2 regions of the Arthrobacter sp. zg-Y1143 genome follow, and region 2 is predicted to be linked to the other one. Evidence: riboswitches for the same ligand, from Rfam matches in the RefSeq annotation. Region 2 holds a riboswitch; the other holds the start of a gene.
What was found. A riboswitch is a leader RNA that binds a small molecule or an ion and turns the genes downstream of it on or off. The one in region 2 is predicted to bind cyclic di-AMP.

Region 1: linked by a shared signal. The riboswitch ahead of QNN98_RS10995 (NlpC/P60 family protein) and the one ahead of QNN98_RS08350 (C40 family peptidase) in region 2 are both predicted to bind cyclic di-AMP.

What each region holds. Positions count from the first base shown of each region.
Region 1 covers NZ_JASKLW010000009.1:74,897-82,947, forward strand. The annotation lists gene serC (phosphoserine transaminase) at 6-1,133, opposite strand; gene QNN98_RS10985 (iron-dependent transcriptional repressor DtxR) at 1,348-2,046, shown strand; cyclic di-AMP (ydaO/yuaA leader) riboswitch at 2,137-2,331, shown strand; gene QNN98_RS10990 (M23 family metallopeptidase) at 2,335-3,099, shown strand; cyclic di-AMP (ydaO/yuaA leader) riboswitch at 3,225-3,383, shown strand; gene QNN98_RS10995 (NlpC/P60 family protein) at 3,387-4,196, shown strand; gene QNN98_RS11000 (NlpC/P60 family protein) at 4,219-5,010, shown strand; gene QNN98_RS11005 (HNH endonuclease) at 5,257-5,757, shown strand; gene mobA (molybdenum cofactor guanylyltransferase) at 5,757-6,413, shown strand; gene QNN98_RS11015 (DUF6457 domain-containing protein) at 6,413-6,697, shown strand; gene QNN98_RS11020 (molybdopterin molybdotransferase MoeA) at 6,694-7,989, shown strand.
Region 2 covers NZ_JASKLW010000005.1:375,490-383,540, reverse strand. The annotation lists partial or broken gene QNN98_RS08375 (glycosyltransferase family 2 protein) at 7-549, opposite strand; gene QNN98_RS08370 (YeeE/YedE family protein) at 742-1,794, shown strand; gene QNN98_RS08365 (sulfurtransferase TusA family protein) at 1,828-2,055, shown strand; gene ligD (non-homologous end-joining DNA ligase) at 2,098-3,120, opposite strand; gene QNN98_RS08355 (MFS transporter) at 3,167-4,387, opposite strand; cyclic di-AMP (ydaO/yuaA leader) riboswitch at 4,823-4,972, shown strand; gene QNN98_RS08350 (C40 family peptidase) at 4,977-5,876, shown strand; gene QNN98_RS08345 (response regulator) at 6,029-6,703, opposite strand; gene QNN98_RS08340 (ATP-binding protein) at 6,700-8,051, opposite strand, start outside.

The sequences.
Region 1 (8,051 bases), on a different contig from region 2:
CAGGCTCAGGAGTTCGCGATCACGTAGTCGATGCACGCCAGGAGGGCGCTGACGTCGTCGGGCTCAATGGCGACAAAGGTGGCAATGCGCAGCTGGTTGCGGCCGAGCTTGCGGTAAGGCTCCACGTCCACGACGCCGTTGGCCCGCAGCGTCTTGGCAATGGCGGCGGCGTCGATGTCCGCTGCGAAATCGATGGTGGCAATAACGTTGGAACGGTCCTCCGGGCGGGCCACGAACGGGGTGGCAACGGCGGACTGTTCGGCCCACGAATAGATCCGTCCGGCAGATTCCGCGGTGCGGCCGGCGGCGAACGCCAGCCCGCCGTTGCCGTTCAGCCAGTCAATCTGGGCGTTGAGGGTCACCAGCGTGGACAACGACGGCGTGTTGTAGGTCTGGTTCAGCCGCGAGTTGTCCACGGCGGTCTGCAGGTTGAGGAAATCCGGGATCCAGCGGTCTCCGGCATTGATCCGCGCGGAGCGTTCCAGCGCAGCGGGGGAGAACACGCCCAGCCACAAGCCGCCGTCTGACGCGAAGTTCTTCTGGGGGGCGAAGTAGTACACATCGGACTGCGCCAGGTCCACGTCCAGGCCGCCGGCAGCCGAGGTCGCGTCGATCAGCACCAGGGCGCCGTCGTCGGAACCGTCCACCCGGCGCACCGGAGCGGCAACGCCGGTGGACGTTTCGTTCTGCGGCCAAGCATAGACATCCACCCCCGCTTCAGCCGCCGGTTCCGGACGGGTGCCCGGTTCAGCCGTGATGATGCTCGACGCCGAGAGGAACGGCGCTTTATTGGTAGCCGCCGCAAACTTGGAGCCGAACTCACCGAAGGACAGGTGCTGGGCCTTCTCCTGAACCAAGCCGAAAGCGGCGACGTCCCAGAAAGCAGTGGAGCCGCCCACGCCCAGAACTACCTCGTAGCCCTCCGGAGCGGAGAACAGCTCGGCCAGTCCCTCGCGGATGCTGCCCACGAGGTTCCGTACGGGTGCCTGGCGGTGGGAGGTGCCCAGAAGCCCGGTGCCGGCACGTTCCAGCGCCGCCATCTGTTCCGGACGTACTTTGGACGGCCCGGCACCAAAGCGGCCGTCCTGCGGGAGGAGTTCAGCGGGAATCTTCAGTGCGGCGGTGTCACCCATTGTGTCGCTCCAAGCGTGTCGAAAGGAAAGCGCGTCTGCATTTCCATTCTGCCGCACCGCTTTCTTTCGGACGGTTTATGACCGCCGCCACAGGGATGTGTGGCGGGAAGCCCGCAATTTTCGGGGGGTCCGGCCGGTAGGCTAACGTGTTGGCGTAGACCCGGGCAGCGCGTTTTGCCGCTGTCCTCTTGCCTTCTACTAGGAGCGGCCCGTCATGACGGATCTCATTGACACAACTGAGATGTATCTCAGGACCATCCTGGAGCTGGAAGAAGAGAACATTGTGGCGCTGCGGGCGCGTATTGCCGAGCGGCTGAGGCACTCAGGCCCCACCGTGTCCCAGACCGTTGGCCGGATGGAGCGTGACGGCCTCGTGGTGGTGGCGGGAACCCGCCGGCTCGAACTGACGGAACTGGGCCGCCGGCGCGCTACCGAGGTGATGCGCAAGCACCGGCTCGCGGAGCGGCTGCTCTCGGACGTTATCGGCCTGGACTGGGCCTACGTCCACGACGAGGCCTGCCGGTGGGAACACGTGATGAGTGAGCGCGTGGAGCGCCGGCTGTATGAGCTGCTGGGACATCCCACGGAATCCCCTTACGGCAATCCGATTCCAGGCCTCGAGGGCATCGGCGGAGAGCCGGCACCGGTCTTCCACCAGGGCGTGCATGACCTGGTCTCTGCCGTGGCTGCCGTAGAGACAGGGTCCAAGCTGACCCTCCTGCGGCTGGCCGAACCCATCCAGGTGGAGCCGGAGCTGCTGTCCCAGCTGGATGAAGCCGGGCTGCGCCCCGGTGCGGAAATCACCGCCGAAGTCGTAGGCGGCTATATTTCCGTGCGTGTCCCCGGCATCGAAGGAGCGCTTGAATTGCCGGCAGAAGTGGCCGCACACGTTTTTGTGGCACACGCCGGGTAACGGAATGGTTACTTTTGGGACATTTACCCTATAGTGAATTCCGACGTTGAAACACCATCGTTATCCGGTCTGTCCGCCGAGCCCTGCCAACGGACCGGAGCACCAAACTCGTCAGGCAGGGGCGGAGGACCCAATTTCCGGCAGTAGAACTGCCTTGGGGTGAAGCCTTCCGGAGGCCGGCGGCAAAACGTGCATAGAAGCACGCAGTGCCGGCGGTGAGCCGAGGGCCGAGTTTCTCTACTCGAATCCGACAGCTAACTTCGCAGGCGTTCCAAGAGAGGGAAACACTTGTCGAAGCATGCTGCTTCGGGGCGCCGCCGTGCGGCTGCCCCTGTTGCGCCCGCCCGCCGGCGCAGCTCCCCGCCCTCCGGGCGCAGGCGGGTTGAAACAAAAACCCTGTCCATGGGTGGCGCCGCCCAAAAGGTGGCCATCACCGCCGCCACATCAGGCCTGATCCTCACCGCAGCGCTGCCCACCTCCGCGGCCGCTGACGATCCCGTCCAGCCGCAGCCGGTTTCGGCCGACACACCGGTTTCCGCGGATGCCAACGCGAACATCGGATTTGCCCGCGCCGGGTTGAGCAGCAGCTATGACCCGGACGCCAAGCTGGCTTCCGTCGGCGTGGCAGCAGGGTCCCACACGGTCCCCGCGGCCGCTAAGGGCACGCTGTCCACCCCGCTGGATTCCGCGCTGGTGGAGACATCGGGATTCGGCCACCGCGTCAGCCCCATTACGGGCGAAACCGGGGAAATGCATAACGGCCAGGATTTCGCCGCCACCTGCGGCACCGCAGTAAACGCAGCTGCTTCCGGAAAAGTGGTCTTCGCCGGCTGGCACCCCTACGGCGGCGGCAACCGCGTTGTCATTGACCACGGCAACGGGGTCGAAACCACCTATAACCACCTATCCGCCATTTCCGTGTCGGTAGGCAGCGAAATCAAGCGTGGAAACCTGGTGGGAGCAAGCGGAACAACGGGCTCTTCCACGGGTTGCCACCTGCATTTCGAGGTCATGGTTAACGGTGAAGTAGTGGACCCGCTGAACTGGTTGTAACCGCACGAATATCATTTCGTGACCGGAACGTGACATAGCGCAAATGTTGCTGTACGCTCGTCCTCGTGCCCGATTGGCCAAAGATCGGGCACCTTCGAACAGATCGCCTAGCTCTGCCACTGTTTGAAGTCCGTTCGCAGAATCGCATGGCAGAGGCGGGGGAACCAATTTCGGGTTTCGCAAGAAGCCCTTGGGGTTAAGTTGCAAATGGCTTTAGGCCTGGCAACCGGGTGACTCCCATCCGAATCCGACAGCTCACCTCGTAGGCAATTGGGAGAGGCAAACCTGTGTCATCACACGCTCATGGCCGCCGTCGCGCAGCCACCGTTCAGACCAACCCGATTACTGCACTTTCCAAGGCAGTCAGCAGCAACGCAGGCATGGTAGGCCGTCAGGCCGCCGTCGTTGTGGCAGCATCCGGCCTCGTGCTGGCTGCAGGACTCCCTGCACAGGCAGCGTCCGTCAGCATGGACCGCCAGGCACTCGAATCCACCCCGCTGAATGTTGTAGCCGGGACAGTCAAGGCTAATGCGGACGCGGACGTAAAGCTTGCGGTCATGGAAGCACCCAGCTCCATCTCCGGCGAAGAATACCGCGCACAGGTAGCAGCTGAAGAAGCCGCAGCCGCAGCAGCTGCTGAGGCCCAGGCCCAGCAGGCAGCAGCAACCCAGCAGGCAGCAGCAACCCAGCGTGCCGCTGCTTCCCGTGTTGCCGCACCTGTTGCAAACGGCGCAGTACAGACCGCATCCTCCACTCCCGCAGCACCGGCCGCTGACGCCGTAGCTCCGGGCAATGTGGCCGCCGGCCTCGTGGCCTCGGCATACAGCCAGATCGGCGTGGCACAGGATTGCACCGCCATGGTCGAGAAGGCCCTGCGCTCCGTCGGCAAGTCCGTCGGCGACCTGGCTCCCGGCCAGTTCTTCCAGTACGGCACCGTTGTTGGCAGCCCCGCTCCCGGTGACCTGGTCATCAGTGCTACCCACGTCGCCATCTACGTGGGCAACGGACAGGTCATCAGCGGCGGTCTGAACGGTATGAACACCGGTCTGCACAGCCTCTCCGACCTGCACGGCTACAGCTTCGTCCGCGTCTCCTAAGCCCTGGTCTTCGAGAACAATCATGACCTCGACAATTGAGCGCGCCCGCCACCGGGCGCCGGTTGAACGCACCAGCACGCTGAACGCCCTTGCAGGTGCGGTCAGTGCAAACGCAGGAACGGTTGGCCGCCAGGCTGCCGTTATCGCAGCTGCCTCAGGCTTGGTCCTCACCACCGGTGTGGCCGCCAATGCTTCCGGCACGGAGCCCCTGCGGGATGTCCAGACGAGCACCCTGGATCTCACGGCAGCAAAGCTCGACAAAGTGTCTGCAGAAGCTGTACTTCACTTTGAGTTCGAAGGCATTGCGGGCACCACTCCCGCGCCGGCTCCGGCAGCCCCTGTGGTGGAAGAGGCGCAGACCGCTCTCCAGGTTCAGGAAATGCCGGCCGCAGGTGCTGCGCAGGTTGCCCGTCCGGCATCCAACGCAGCTCCGGCGGCAGGGGTCAACACCGCCGCCGCACCGGCACCGCAGGGCAGCCCCTCAGGGCTGGCCGCCACCATTGCTGCAGCAGCTTACGCCCAGCTGGGCGTCAACCAGGACTGCACCATGCTGGTGACCAATGCCCTGGCGGCTGCGGGGATCAACTTCCACGGATGGCCTGCCGGCTACCTGTCCCTTGGACGGACGGTCAGCGCAGCCGAGGCCATGCCCGGTGACTTGATCTACTACGCCGACGGCGGCATGGGCCTGGCCCACATTGCCGTATACGTAGGCGGTGGCCAAGCCGTGCACGGCGGCTTCAACGGCAACAGCACCGTTGTGGCACCGGCAGAACTCGGCTCGGGCGGCGTCTACATCCGCGTAGGCGGATAACGGCTTTTCTCTCCGGCCAAAAGCTCCTCCTTCGGGGGGAGCTTTTGCCGTTAACCGTCCGGGTCCGTCCCCGGGTCCGTCCCCGGGGACGGGAAGAAGGCGCCAGCGCCCAGGGCAAGGTTTCGGCCCCGGAAATGGCCAAGACTGCATTCCCGTCATACTCTTGCATAGACAATCCGATGTGCCGTAAGTGTGCCGGTGTCTAGTATTCACTGGCTCATGGACGGCCGACGAAGAGGTATGTGCATGCGCACTCTCGTTCTGAATGCTGGATATGAACCGCTGGCCGTGATCACCTTCCGCCGCGCGCTGGTGCTGGTCCTGAGCGGGAAAGCGAGTGTGGTGGCGGAGAGCGGCGAGCCGGTAGTCGGGCCCTCTGAAATCCTCCCCAGACCCTCGGTTATCCTGCTCCACCGGTACGTCCGGGTCCCGTACCGGGAGGGCACCGTTGCCACCCGTCGGGGCGTGCTGCGCCGGGATAACCACGAATGCGCGTACTGCGGAAAGGCGGCAGCCACGGTGGACCATGTTGTTCCCCGTTCACGCGGCGGCGATGACAGCTGGGAGAACCTGGTTGCATGCTGCCTGCGCTGCAACAATACGAAGGGCGACAGGACGTTGGCACAGCTTGGCTGGCAGCTGCGTATTTCCCCGAAGGCGCCCCGTGGAGCGCGCTGGCAGATCCGCGAACTGGAGCGTCCGTCACCGCAATGGGACCCCTTCCTGCAGAACGACACTGCCGCCTGATGCCCGTTGTTCCGGTGTACGACGCCGTAATCCTCGCCGGCGGCCGTTCCTCCCGCCTCGGCGGCAGCCCCAAGGCACTGCTGCGTACCGGTGGGCGCACCCTGCTGGAAACCACCTTGGACGCGGTTGCCGGGGCCCGGCGTGTGGCCGTAGTGGGACCGGGCTCACTGCTGCCGCTGCTTGAGGACGCGTCCCGCGAAACCGTGCTGGTGCGGGAGGAACCGGTGTTCGGCGGCCCGGCAGCCGCTGTTGCAGCGGGGCTGGAAGCCCTGCCCGCCTCGGGTGACTGGACGCTGGTCCTGGCCTGCGATATGCCGCGAATTGCTTCCGCGGCCGGAGTCCTGCTGGATGCGGCCGGCAGCGATGATTCCGACGGCGACTCCACCCTTCTGGCCCTTGACGCTGACGGCAGGAGCCAGCCGCTTGCGGGCCTGTACCGGACCGCAGACCTTCGTCAGGCCGTCCTCGGCCATGCACCCGGCGGCCTGACGAACATGTCCATGAAGGCTCTGCTTGCTAGGGTGCAATGGAGGGGTGTTGATGTTCCCCCCATGAGTACCGCCGATGTCGACACTTGGGCGGACGCGCGGATCTTGGGCGTAAGCACCGACGGAACCGCGTTAACAGCATCGTCCAGCGAAGCGAAGGAGCACTAATGCCAAGCCAGCAGGAACAACTCGAGGCGTGGAGCGGGAGACTGCTCAAGGCACTGGAGCTCGAGGGGACACCCGTGGATATCTCCGCCGTGCTTGACCTCGCTGCGGCCGCAGCCCACAACGTGGTGCGGCCGGCAGCGCCGTTGACCACTTTTATTGCCGGGTACGCAGCGGGACTGGCTGCCGGCAGCGGACAGGCGACCGACGCCGCGTCCATGCGTTCGGCCATGGCGGTGGCAGCCGCCGAATGCCGGGACGCAGCAGACGAAGGGGATGCGCAATGAGTGAAAAAAGCGCTCCCGTTATCCTGCCCGCACAACCCAATGCGTCTTGGGCCCAGGCCCGGCACGCGGCCTATGCCGCCGCCCGCCCGCTGCCCTACGAAACCGTTCCACTGGACGAAGCGCTGGGGCGGATCCTTGCCCTGGAGACCTCCGCGCTGCAGCCCGTCCCGCATTATGCTTCCGCCGCAATGGACGGCTGGGCCATAGCCGGGCCTCCGCCCTGGACGGTCATCACCCAGGAGGAACCGGAAGTGGAACGCTGGCAGATCCACAAGGAGTCCGGGCGGCGGGCGCTGCAGCCCGGGGAAGCCGTGAAAATCCTCACGGGCGGATTGATTCCCGAAGGCGCCGACGCCGTCCTGCGGTCCGAGAGCGGCTCTGTTTCGAACACCACGCCGCCGCGCCTGACCCGCAACGACCGGGCCCGCGAATCCGAACCGGCCGCCGGGGAGCACATCCGGCCCGCCGGGGAAGAGGCATCTGCCGGAGAGACCACCATCCCCGCAGGCAAGCTGCTCAACCCTGCCCATATTGCCCTGGCCGCCGTCTGCGGCCACGACACGCTGCCGGTGCTGCGTTCACCGCGGGTGTCCCTGCTGCTGACCGGTGATGAAGTGATTGATGCGGGGCTCCCGGAACCGGGCCAGGTCCGGGATACCTTCGGACCGCAGCTGCCGCAGCTGGTGTCCATGCTCGGCGGCAAGGTGGATGTGGTGCGCCGGCTCCCGGACCGGCTGGAGGAAGTGGTAGCAGCGCTCAGCAGCGAAGCCACGGACGAAATGTCTATTGCGATGTCCTCCGGCGACGTCCTCATCACCACCGGCGGTACCGGACGTTCCGAGGCCGACCACTTGCGCCGTGCCTTGGAAGAAGTGGAAGCCGAGCTCCTGATCGACGGGATTGCGATGCGTCCGGGCCACCCCACCATGCTCGCCCGGCTCCGGGACGGCAGGCTCCTGGTGGCCCTGCCGGGTAACCCGCTGGCAGCCATGATGGCCGTTTTTACCATCCTCCAGCCCCTCTTGGACGGACTGCGCGGCGCTCCGATTTCCCGGGAACGCCACGTGCTGGCCGGTGTGGACCTGGAACCGCTGCCCGGCCGCACCAGGCTGGTGCCGTGCAGTATCCAGGAGGACCGGGCCATGCCGTCCCCCTACTTCCGCTCCGGCATGCTGCGCGGCCTGGCCGAAGCGGACGCCGTGATGGTGGTGCCGCCCGAAGGCTGCATCAGGGACCAAGCAGTGATGGCCCTTCCCCTGCCCTGGCAGGTCAACCGGGCGCCCGCAGGATAACGTGCCGTACGCGGGCACCCGCTGACTGCGGATCCCGCCGCGGAGGGGCAACATAGAAGCAG
Region 2 (8,051 bases):
CTGGTACCCCAGATCCAGGTCGTCATGCACGGGAGGGGCGCCGCGGTGCACCCGTCCGCGGAGGCGGGACCACATGCTGCGGTGGAAGCCGAAGTTCGACCCGAACAGCGGCGGATGCCCCATGAGCAGGCGCATGGACCAACGGTAGCCGCCGATATACAGATTCTGCGCAACCCAGCGGATCAGTGAGCCGGAGCCGTAAAAATCGCCGGGTCCCGTGACCGCGGTGTTTTCACCGGCGTCGAGCATGGCCGCCTCCAGTTGCGCCAGCCATGACGGGGGCGGCACCGAATCGGCGTCGAGCCGGGCCAGCCATTCCCCGTTTGCCTCATCGAATCCGCGGAAGGTTGCCGCAGCCACTCCGACGTTGGGCTCATAGACGCGCCGGACGCCTGCGGCACGGCAGACGGCCGCGGTGCCGTCGGTGCTGGCGTTGTCCACCACCACAATCTCATCCGGTACCCGCGTCTGCTGCGCCAGTGCCCGCAGGCAGACGGCGAGCATCGCCGCGTCATTGCGGGCGGGAATTACCACCGAGATAGTCGACATCTCATCCTGACGGCCCGGTCCGGGTGGGGCTTTGTCGATTCTGCCACGCGCAGTGTCCACCGGCACGTCACAGGGCTTAACCCGCGGTAATGCCGGGCCATATTCCTTGGCTGCGGGAAACCTGCGGAACTAGCGTTGCTGAACCGCGGCGGATACCCGCCCCAAAAGGTTCTTCCCCTAGGAGCAGTTGCAATGCTTATTTCAGGCCTGCTGGTTGGCGTTGCCCTCGGTTTCGTGATGCAACGGGGGCGTTTCTGCGTCACCGGTGCGTTCCGGGACGTGTGGGTCACCCGCAGCACCCGCTGGCTTACGGCCTTCCTGGTGGTGGTGGCCGTGCAGAGCGTCGGCGTCTTCGCCCTCGACGCCGCCGGGGTCATCAGCCTCTCCGCCAACGCATTCCCGTGGCTGGCCACGATTATTGGCGGGTTTATCTTCGGTTTCGCCATAGTGCTGGCCGGGGGCTGCGCAACCGGCACCTATTACCGCGCCGGTGAAGGGCTGGTGGGCAGCTGGTTCGCCCTGGCCGCCTATGCCCTGTTCGCGGCCATCATGAAGACGGGCCCGCTGTCCGGCTTCAACACGGCCATGCGCTCGGTGACCGTGGAACAGAGCAACTTCTATTCGGTGCTGGGAGTATCACCCTGGCTGTTTGTGGCCCTGCTGGTCGCCGGCGTCGGCCTGGCGGTCCGCCACCACCTGCGCAAGCCGAAGATCCGCCTGGCATCGCTGCCTCCGGCGAAAACCGGACTGGCGCACCTGCTGTTCGAGAAGCCGTGGAACGCCTTCGCCACCGCTGTAGTGATTGGCCTGATCGCCATTGCCGCGTGGCCGCTGAGCTGGGCCACCGGCCGCCAGGACGGGCTGGGCATCACGACGCCGTCCTCCAAGCTGGTGGGCTACCTGGTCACCGGTGATCCGGAACTGGTGGACTGGGGTGTGTTCCTGGTGATCGGCATCCTGCTTGGCTCCTACATTGCGGCCAAGGGCAGCGGCGAGTTCCGGGTCCGCGTGCCCGACGCCGCCACCGTCCTCAAGAGCTTGGGCGGTGGTGCCCTGATGGGCATCGGTGCCGCGCTGGCCGGCGGGTGCACCATCGGAAACGCCATGGTGCAGACCGCGCAGTTCAGCTTCCAGGGCTGGACGGCCCTGGTCTTTATGATCCTCGGCACCGGCCTGGCCGCGAAGCTGACCATCCTCAACCGCCGCTCGGCGCCTGCTCCGGCCCGCGTGCCCGCCGGCGTCTAACCCCACCCCCGCAAGAAGAAAAGGAACACCACAATGGCTCAGGTCACCCTGGAAACCAACGGATCCGTCTGCCCCTTCCCGCTCGTGGAAGCAAAAGAGGCTATGAAGACGCTGAACACCGGAGACGAACTCGTGATCAACTTCGACTGCACGCAGGCTACGGATGCCATCCCCCGCTGGGCGGCGGAAAGCGGCTACCCGGTTACGGACTTCGCCAAGACCGGGCCGGCAGAATGGTCCATTACGGTGCAGAAGGCCTAGCGGTATCAGGACCGTCTGCCGGTTTTAGTCCCCGTACTGCAGCTAATCCTTCCGGCGTGCCCGGCTGGGCTGCACCCGGGGCGGCTCACCGGGCATTTTGGGATAGTCCGGCGGGAACGGCAGCTCGCCCAGCCCGTTGGACACATCCCGTTCCCACCATTGGAGCAGGACGTCGATGGATCCCGGGTTCCGGTACATGTCCGCCCACGGGTCCCCTACCGTGCGCAGCCGTTCCGGAATGGTGGCGATGGTGAAGTCCGCCGGATGCACGTGCTCCAGTTCGTCCCAGGTAATCGGGCAGGAAACCGGTGCATCCGGCAAGGCCCGCGGACTGTAGGCACCTGCCATGGTGCGGTCCCGGTTGGCCTGGTTGAAGTCCACGAAAACGCGCTCTCCGCGCTCCTCCTTCCACCACGCCGTCGTCACCTGCTCCGGCATCCGGCGCTCCACCTCCCGGGCCGCGGCGATTACCGCGTGCCGCACCTCCAGGAACTCATGCTCGGGCCGGATCGGGGCGAAGAGGTGGATGCCGCGGTTGCCCGAGGTCTTGATGAATGCCTCCAGGCCGGCCTCGGCCAGGATGGTGCGCAGCTCTTGGGCCGGGCGGACGGCGTCGTTGAAATCGGTTCCCGGCTGCGGGTCCAGGTCTATGCGCAGCTGGTCCGGGTTGTCCGTGTCTTCCGCCCGGGACGGCCACGGATGGAACACCACGGTGTTCATCTGCACGGCCCAGACGGCGGCGGCCGGCTCGTCCAGCACCACCTGCGGATGGGACCGGGCGCTGGGGTACTTCACGGTGACCCCTCGCATCCAGTCCGGCATGCCGCGCGGCGGGTTCTTGGAGAAGAAGACTTCGCCGCCGATGCCTTCCGGAAAGCGTTCCAGCGACACCGGCCGGTCGCCGTTGGCGCGGATGAAGGCCTCGCCCACCTCGGCCATGTAACGGGCCAGGTCGAGTTTGGTGATGCCCGGCTTGGGCCAGAGCACCCGCCCCGGACTGGAGATGCGGACCTGCCGCTCCCCTTCCGGACCGGGAACGGTCAGGGTGGTTTCCTCACGTGCCATGGGCCTGCTTCCCCTCTAAGGACCTTTGATCCACGAGGTTACCGTGTCAGGCGGCAGGAACGCCCAGCTTGGGATCCACCGGTGTGCCGGGGCGGACATTCTTGCGGCCGTGCACAAAGTGGTACAGCACGGTGGATGCCAGCACGACGGCGGCCAGCACCCAGTACATTCCGTGGTACCCGGTAACCGGCAGGAGCATGCCCAGCAGCAGCGGCCCCACGCCAATGCCTGCGTCCATGAGGATGAAGAACGTGGAGGTGGCCAGACCGATCCGGTGCGCCGGTGCCATGCTGACGGCGATCGCCTGGGCGCACGGCATCAGGGCGCCGAATCCGAAGCCCAGGAAGATCCCGGCCACGGCCAGCACGGCGTTGTTGGGTGCGTAGGCAAGCAGGGCCAGGCCGGCGGCGAAGGACACCAGAGTCGGGTAAATCACGGCATTGTCGCCGTGGCGGTCCTGGATGCGTCCCACAAAGAGCCGGGACACCAGCACCACCGCGGCATAGACCACAAAGAAGAGGCTGGCACCTAGGACCAGGCCCTCGGACTGGGCGTAGGAGTTCAGGAAGGACAGGACCCCCGCGTAGGCGGCGCCGGCTATGAACATTACGGAGGCAATGGACAAGGCTCCGGGATCAATGATGTCCGTCAGGTGCATCCGCCACTTGTTCTTCTGTTCCTCCGGCGTGGGCGTGCGCTCGGGCAGGCGCAGCACCAGGGACAGGACAAGTGCGACCGCGGCGCAGGCGGTGGTGACCAGGAAGAGGGCGCGGTAGCTCACCGAATCCACCAGCATGACGGCGAGGAACGGCCCGACGGCGGTGGCCAGTGTGGTCGAAATGCCGAAGTAGCCGGTGCCTTCCCCGCGCCGGTTGATCGGGATTAGCCCCATCACGGACGCGGAAAGGCTCGTGCTGGCCGCGCCGAACGCTGCACCGTGGATGATCCGCACGGTAAGCAGCAGGGCCAGGCTGTCCGCCGGGATGTACAGGAGTGCGGCCACAACGAAGACGGCCAGGCTGACAATCAGCAGCCGGCGCCGTCCGACAAAGTCGAGGAACTTGCCCGCGAAAACCCGGGCCAGCAGGGCGCCGATAACAAAGGAACCGGATGCGAAGCCGCCGGCGCTGTCCGAGGCCGTGAATTCCTCAACGGCATACAGGGCCATGCTGGTCATCAGCAGGTAGAACACCATTGAGAGGAACAGATTGGTGATGATCGCCAGCACAAATCCCTTGGTCCATAATTTCTGACCGCTGCCAGCCACTGCGTTCTCCTGTTTTCTCCGATACGCGCCGCCACCGATTGGAAGGCGACCTAACGATCTTACGCGCGGACACGGGCGCCCGGGCTGCTGCGGAAGGAAAAAGCGACGAAGGCCACAGGACTGCGGGGTAGTGGAAAAGCCATCAGGGGCATCAGGAACCACACATGTATCACTTCCCGGGCCCACCGCCACCCGGATGCGGCCCCGCAGCAGCCGGACCGAGACTGAACGGCCCGGAATTTCCGGTGCCAGAGTGACTAAACAGGAGCAAAGTAATTTCCTGCGCCTAGCACACAGCGGCGCCACTCACACCCTCCAGAGAAGCTGATCACTAAATGGTTATCCAACCGTAACCGTCTCGTATGGTTGAACGCATGCCGCTTTCTGATGCGGCTCCCCCGGGCTTGTTACCTAGCTCTGCCGCTGGTCCGGGGTCCACAGAACGCACCACCACGGCAGAGGCGGGGGAACCAATTACGGGTTCCTTGAATCCTTGGGGTTAAGCCAAACCGGATTCAGTCCGGTCGGCCGGGTGACTCCCATCCGCATCCGACAGCTCACCTCGCAGGTATCGGGAGAGGTTATCTACATGTCTTTCAACAAGTCCCAGGGACGCCACCGCGCCGAGACCACCGGCGTATGGTCCACCATCTCACTGGCCACCGCTACCCGCGGACGGACCATCGGCAGCACCGCGGCCGTTGTCGCCGCAGGTTCGGGCCTGATGCTCGGTATGGCCGCACCGGCCTCCGCCGGCGTTGTGGCCAACGACAACTACACACCCACCCAGACCACGGCACCGGCCGCTCCGGCTGCTCCGGTTGCCGCCCCCGTGGTTGAGGCTGCTCCCGTGGCCGCTCCGGCGGCCGCTTCCACCCACACCGTAGTTGCCGGTGACACCCTCGGTGCCATCGCCAGCACCTACGGTACGAGCCTGGAGAACATCCTCTCCCTCAACGGCCTGTCCATGGCCTCCGTCATCTACCCCGGTGACGTTGTGACCTTGTCCGGTGACGGCGCTGCTGCTGCCCCCGAGCTCAGCTACGCTGCCGCGTCCTACTCCACCGAGGCTTACGCCGCTCCGGTCCAGGCCGCTGCCGCCAACACCGGTGTGATCAGCACGCAGGCCACCTCCGTGACTCCGTCTCCGGCCGCTGCACCGGTGGGCGGCACCAACGCCATCATGCTGGCCTCGGCCTACTCGCAGCTGGGCGCAGCCCAGGACTGCACCGTGCTGGTTGAGGTTGCGCTCCGCGCCGCCGGCCACTCCGTAGGCGACCTTGCTCCCGCCCAGCTGGCGGCATACGGCACCCAGGTCTCCACCCCGGAGCCCGGCGACATGGTCTACTACGCCGACGGCGGCATGGGCCTGGCCCACATTGCCATCTACGTAGGCAACGGCGAAGCCATCCACAGCGGCTGGAACGGCAACCAGACCGTAGTCCAGTCCGTCAACGTCGGCTCCGGCCCCGTGTTCTACCGCGCATAAGGCTTCACCGCCCTATCGCACGGCCGGCAGGCGTTAGTCCGCTGACCAAACAAAGCGTCCGTTCCCTTCCCGGGAACGGACGCTCTGTTGTTAAGTGTCCTTGACGTTATCTGCCCCGGCCCTTGTGGAATCCCGCGGACCGGAGCGGGCCGTCAGGGCACAAACCGGTATCCCATGCCGTGTTCGGTCAGCAGGTGGGCGGGACTGGCCGGATCGGCCTCCAGCTTCCGCCGCAGCTGGCCGATGTACAGGCGCAGGTAGCCGGAGTCCGTTGTTCCGGGACCCCACACGTTGTGCAGCAGGGTCTGCTGGGTCACCAGCATCCCGGGATGGGCCAGCAGTTCGGAGAGGAAGCGCCACTCGGTAGGCGTCAGCCGGACGTCGGCGCCGTCCTTGAGGCGGGCGATCCGCCGGGCGGCCAGGTCCACGCGGACCGCGCCGAACGTGATCTCGCTGGGCCCGGCGGCGGCCGGCACCCGGCGGGAAAGGGCACGGATCCGGGCCAGCAGCTCCTCGGTGGAAAACGGCTTGGTCACATAGTCGTCAGCCCCCAGGTCCAGGGCGCGGACTTTGTCTGCCGGGTCCACCCGGCCTGACACCACCAGGATGGGCACCGCACTCCACCCGCGGACCGCTTCAATAACGTCCATCCCGCTGAGTCCGGGCATTCCCAGGTCCAGGACCAGCAGGTCCGGATGCGTGTCCACCGCCTTCCGGATGGCAGCGCTGCCGCTTTCAGCCGTCACTACCTCGTACCCGTACGCGCCCAGGGTGATGCGCAGGGCGCGCAGGATCTGGACGTCGTCGTCCGCTATCAGAATCTTCATCCCGCCACCGCCCGATTGGACCGTCCCGGGATGGAAACCCGTGCTGCAGCCGGCAGCGAGAGGACCATGGTCAGCCCGCCGCCGGGGGTGTCTTCGGTTTCCAGTGTTCCGCCCATTCCTTCCGTAAATCCTTTTGCCAGTGCCAGGCCAAGCCCCAGTCCGGTGGAGTTATCCGTGTCCCCCAGCCGCTGGAAGGGAACAAATATTTCCCCCTTCCGCTGTTCGGGAACACCGGGACCCGAGTCTATGACGCGGATTTCCACCCGGCCGGCAAACTCGCTGACGGACAGCACCGTCTTGCTGCCCTCCGGACTGAAACGCATTGCATTTGCCAGCAGGTTCACCAGCACCCGCTGCAGCAGCACCGGGTCAGCTGTGACGGTGCGCTGGACGGAGGGAATTTCCAGCTCGACTTCGGCGGGGCCCAGTTCCAGCTCCTCCAGTGCCGGCAGCACCGCGTCGGCCACGTCCACCGGTGCCAGGCTCACGCCCACCACCCCGGCCTGGAGCCGGCTGACGTCCAGCAGGCTCGTGACCAGGCCGGACAGCGAGGCAAGGGACTCTTCCGCCGTGGCCAGCAGTTCGTTCCGGTCCTGTTCGGACCAGGTGACGTCTGTAGCGCGCAGGCCCGTGACGGCGGCAGTGGCGGCGGTCAGCGGCCGGCGCAGGTCATGCCCGACGGCGGCCAGCAGGGCCGTGCGAACCTTGTCGGCTTCGGCCAGCGAGCCGAGGCCGCGCGCGGTTTCGGTCAGTTCCCGGTGCTCCAGTGCTGCCTCCAGCTGCGCGGTGATGACCGCCAGCAGCCGGCGGTCTGAGGCAGCCAGTTCGCGGCCCCAGAGGTCCAGGAAGCCGTTCTCCCCTACCGGCAGGCGGGTGAACGCAGGGTCTTCGGGTTCGGCCTTGTCCGGCCAGTCGCCGTCGGAGTACAGATCCGCTCCGTCCACCCGCAGCCGGGCCGCGCTGACATTGAACGCCTCCCGGGTGCGTCCCACCAGTGCTGCCAGGGCGTCCTCGCCGCGCAGCACGCTGCCTGCCACGGATGCGAGCAGCTCTGATTCCGAGGCGGAGCGCCGGGCGGTGCGCGCGCGCCGCGCCGCAGCGTCCACCACGTAGCTGACCAGCATCGCATTGACCACATAGAGTCCCAGCGCCAGCATGTGCGACGGCGTGGCCACCGTCACGGTGTAGAGCGGTGAGATGAAGAAGAAGTCCAGGGTGAGGCCCGAGAGCAGCGCGGCGAACAATGCGGGCCAGATACCGCCGACCAGGGCCACAAGGATCACCAGCAGCTGGTAGCTCAGGACGTCGCCGGTAATGGTTTCCGCGCTTTGGGCGGCCACCAGGGCGG